2 regions of the Serratia sp. GW822-FHT06D09 genome follow, and region 2 is predicted to be linked to the other one. Evidence: predicted binding sites of a transcription regulator. Region 2 holds the regulator's gene; the other holds the start of a gene.
The links. Region 2 encodes ArgR, which controls arginine synthesis, uptake and breakdown. Its sites were predicted from a motif close to ANTGAATAAAAATACANT; they were not measured.

Region 1: the regulator ArgR is predicted to act here: its motif matches at 1,280-1,297, upstream of argA (amino-acid N-acetyltransferase).

Annotation. Positions count from the first base shown of each region.
Region 1 covers NZ_JBXALO010000008.1:72,531-74,938, forward strand. Annotated here, with positions in the region: gene amiC (N-acetylmuramoyl-L-alanine amidase AmiC) at 1-1,091, opposite strand, end outside; gene argA (amino-acid N-acetyltransferase) at 1,331-2,408, shown strand, end outside.
Region 2 covers NZ_JBXALO010000010.1:106,518-108,925, reverse strand. Annotated here, with positions in the region: gene yhcN (peroxide/acid stress response protein YhcN) at 1-79, opposite strand, end outside; gene yhcN (peroxide/acid stress response protein YhcN) at 204-467, opposite strand; gene argR (transcriptional regulator ArgR) at 873-1,343, opposite strand; gene AC1RKG_RS20925 (hypothetical protein) at 1,391-1,558, shown strand; gene mdh (malate dehydrogenase) at 1,810-2,408, shown strand, end outside.

The DNA of each region.
Region 1 (2,408 bases), on a different contig from region 2:
GCCTTTAACACCGCAAAACCGGCCTGATCGACGCGATTCTTATGCAAACGGTTGATTTTGCCCATTCGGTTAAGCACTTCCTTGCCGAATTTCAGGCTGTCGTTGATGGTTGCGGTTTGTAGCAAATCAAACATGGTGTGATCCAAATAGCGATCGCCGCTTTTGCTGACACCGCCGATTAGGTCCGATTCGTTCTGGGTCTGCGCCAGGAACTTGGCCGCCGAGCTGGTGGCCCCCTTGGTCGACAGCGCAAATACCGACGAACCGCGCGCGGCACGGTTGGTGAAGGCATCCGCATGGATCGACACAAACAGATCGGCGCGCTGCTTGCGTGCCTTAGCCACCCTCACCTTAAGCGGAATGAAGACGTCTTCATTGCGCGTCATAAACACCTTCATGTTCGGCTCACGCTTGATTAAGGTGCTCAGGCGGCGGGCAATCTGCAGTACGATATCTTTTTCACGCGTTTTGAATTTGCCAATCGCACCGGGATCCTCGCCGCCGTGGCCGGGATCCAGCATGATGACAATAGGCCGATCGCGCCCTGCTTTACCGGCCTGCGGTGCTTCCGCCGGTAAAGTGCGCTCAAGATCGCCCTTGTTGTAATCTTCCAGTAACGCCAACAGCGGATCATAGTCTTCGCCGCTGCCGCCCTTGCTCGGGTACAGATCCATCACCAGACGATTGCGGTATTCCGGCACCGGCGCCAATGTAAACATGTGGGGCGTGACGCTGCGTTTAAGCTCCAGCACCAGCCTGACGGTGTTTTGATCGAACTGGCCGACACGCGCCTGTTTCAGGTAAGGATCGTCGTCGCGTACCTGGCCGACAATGCCCTTAAGCACGCTGTTGAGCTGCACGCCCTCGATATCCACCACCACGCGATCGGGATTGGTCAACGCAAACTGTTTATATTTCAGTTCAACGTTAGATTCGAGCGTCACTCGGGTATAGGTAGACGAAGGCCAGACACGTACGGCGATGACGTGCGACGAAGCGGCGACGCCCACCCGACTCACACTCAGCAACCAGCTAGCGGCAACCCCCTGCAATAAACGACGGCGGCCCAGATTGTGATTTGAGTTTGGCATGCGACTCCGGCAGTGGTAACAGATTAAAACAGATGAAAAAAACACCAGTAAACGGGAATGCCGAAAACTTTAACCAATCATTCCGGCGCTGTCATCAGAAAATCTTTTTATGGTTTTTCAATTTATTAACGATTCAGCGCCCTTAGCAAAGAAATAGAGACAATTTCCCACTTGCCATCAGGCCAATAAAAGAATAAAAATACAAAAATACCGTATAAATATGCAAATGAGGTTTGACCGTGAAGGAACGTAGTACAGAGCTGGTCCAAGGATTCCGTCACTCAGTTCCCTATATCAACGCCCACCGTGGCAAGACGTTTGTCGTCATGCTTGGCGGGGAAGCCATCGAACATGAGAACTTTTCCAACATCGTCAACGATATCGGGCTGCTGCATAGCCTGGGCATTCGTTTGGTGGTGGTCTATGGCGCACGGCCGCAAATCGACGTTAATTTGGCGCAGCATAATTACGAACCGATTTATCACAAACATACGCGCGTTACCGACGCCCACACCCTTGAGCTGGTTAAACAAGCAGCAGGCCTGTTGCAACTGGATATCACCGCCAGGCTGTCAATGAGCCTCAACAACACACCGCTGCAGGGTGCGCATATCAACGTGGTTAGCGGTAACTTTATCATTGCCCAACCGCTGGGTATCGATGACGGTGTGGATTACTGCCACAGCGGCCGCATCCGTCGTATTGATGAAGAAGCCATTCATCGTCAGCTCGACAGCAACGCCATTGTGCTGATCGGCCCGGTTGCCGTTTCGGTTACCGGCGAAAGCTTTAACCTGACGTCAGAGGAAGTGGCGACCCAGTTGGCCATCAAGCTGAAAGCCGAGAAGATGATCGGCTTCTGCTCGTCTCAAGGGGTCACCGATCAGGAAGGCAATATCATTTCCGAACTGTTTCCCAACGATGCGCAGAAACGCATCGAAGAACTGGAAGAGAGCGGTGATTACCATTCAGGCACCGTGCGCTTCCTGCGCGGCGCGGTAAAGGCCTGTCGCAGCGGCGTACGCCGCAGCCACCTTATCAGCTATCAGGAAGACGGTGCGTTGGTGCAGGAATTGTTCTCACGCGATGGTATCGGCACCCAAATCGTCATGGAGAGCGCGGAACAGGTGCGCCGGGCCACGATTAACGACATCGGCGGCATCCTCGAACTGATCCGTCCGCTTGAACAGCAAGGCATTTTGGTTCGCCGCTCACGTGAGCAGTTAGAAATGGAGATCGACAAGTTCACCATTATTGAACGCGATAACCTGACCATCGCCTGCGCGGCGCTGTATCCGTTCCCGGAAGAGAAAATCG
Region 2 (2,408 bases):
TGATTAACGTCGCGGCGGAAGCGCCGAACGAAACGACAGACAGCAGGCTAAGTGCAGCGAGAGTGGTTTTCATGTTCATGATAGTGCGTCCTGTTGTGATAACCGCCTGGAAGGGCTTTTGCAGCGTTTTTGTACTTGAAGGCTGTTATCAGTGGTGCTCGGTACCAGAGTTATATTGCCCGTTGCCGGGTAACGCCTTGTACTTATTTGTAAATTTCTGCTGTCGCGTGGAAGTTACCTTCGTTGCGTGCTTCGATTACACGGTAAGCGGTCGCCCCTTTGGCATCGGCTTTTTCAGACAGTGCCTGACGGATATCTGAAGGTGCACCGGCAACGCCGCTGACGGTAATGGTGCCTGCAGATTGCATTTTTGCGGCCTGGCTTGCATCAACAGATTGTGCTGCAAATGCGCCGAAAGAAAGCATGGAGAGAACGCTCATGGTTGCAATGGTAGATTTAATTTTCATGATTTGACCTTTTCGTATTCTTTTATCAGTTCCAGCGAACTGTGATTTACGTCACGGAAATGAGTATACATCTAGTAACGCCAAAAATTAATAGTTCGCTAACAGTTTCTAGTGAAACTTTATTATGACGATCCTTATCTTTTATAACCAGATGGAATAAAAAGCGGTTATAAAACGATCTTTTGATGTTAAATTTATGTAATTTCAATAAGGTAAGTGCTTTTGACCAAAAGTGCGGAAGATCACAGTAGCTATCACTAGCTAAGCGGAAATGTCATTGAAATGTGTTGCGAAGAGAAAGAAACCTGGCGTTAAAAGTGGTAGGGGGAGGGGGAAAAGTAAGGATGGGGTTAAAGAAACGCTAACAAAACGCGACGGCTCGCCGCATTTTGTTAGCGTTATGCATCACAGCTCCTGTTCGAACAGGGTCAGGATGGCTTCGTACAGCTGGCGCGCGGTAAAGCTGCTGGCTGGGGTAACGAAAATGGTGTCGTCACCGGCGATGGTGCCGAGAATACCTTCGGATTTGCCCAGAGAATCCAGCAGGCGAGCAATGAGCTGCGCGGCGCCGGGGCTGGTGTGGATAACGACAACTGCATCGTTATGATCGACATCCAGCACCAGATTCTTCAGCGGGCTGGTAGTGGTCGGCACGCCGAGTTCAGCGGGAAGGCAATACACCATTTCCATTTTGGCATTGCGCGTACGCACCGCGCCGAACTTGGTCAGCATGCGCGATACTTTGGATTGGTTGATGTTTTCGAAGCCTTCTTCTTGCAGCGCCAAAACAATCTCGCCTTGAGAACTGAATTTTTCTTCTTTCAATAACGCTTTAAACGCCTTGATCAGATCTTCCTGCTTTGCGGGATTACGCATTTTGCACCGTGGAATGTTGACAATAGAAGTGATTATTATGCATATAAATGAATTTTTATGCAATCAAAGGACGCCCGGAAAAAATAACAATGCCCGGACAACGAGGAAAGGGCAGCATTTTAACAAAATCCGTACCCCATGAATATGCCCTTTCGGTGACCGAAAATGCCGCCCTCGGTGGTAAAGAAAATGTTATTAAAATGATGTTGTTCTGATGTTGTGTAAGGGTGTAATGTAACCGCCGGTTAACTTGCTCGTGAATAACCTCGCAGTATTTTTGATTAGTGTGCGCTATGCCCTTAATGCGTAAGCTATTTAATCTAAAATGAGCGCGACATCGGCTGTTTTATTGCGCCAGTTCTCAAACAGACTGTTAAGAGATTGTTTTTAAAGGTGTAATAATTTAAGGTCCGTAACCAACATATTCACGGCGCTTTATATATTTAAGATAATAAAGGAGTATAGGATGAAAGTTGCAGTTCTCGGTGCTGCTGGCGGTATCGGCCAGGCCCTCGCCCTTCTACTCAAAACCCAGCTTCCTTCAGGTTCTGAACTCTCTCTCTACGACATTGCCCCCGTTACCCCAGGCGTTGCCGTCGATTTAAGCCACATCCCAACCGCAGTGAAAATCAAAGGCTTCAGTGGCGAAGACGCTACTCCAGCTCTGCACGGTGCAGACGTGGTGCTGATTTCTGCAGGCGTTGCGCGTAAACCAGGTATGGATCGTTCAGATCTGTTCAACGTGAACGCAGGTATCGTGCGTAATCTGATCCAGCAAGTGGCAACCACCTGCCCGAAAGCCTGCATCGGCATTATCACCAACCCGGTCAACACCACCGTGGCTATCGCGGCAGAAGTGCTGAAGAAAGCCGGTGTTTATGACAAGAACAAACTGTTCGGCGTGACCTCGCTGGATATCATCCGTTCCAACACCTTTGTGGCTGAGCTGAAAGGCAAAAAACCGGAAGAGCTGAACGTGCCGGTTATCGGCGGACACTCTGGCGTGACCATTTTGCCGCTGCTGTCGCAGATCCCTGGCGTGAGCTTTACCGATCAGGAAGTGGC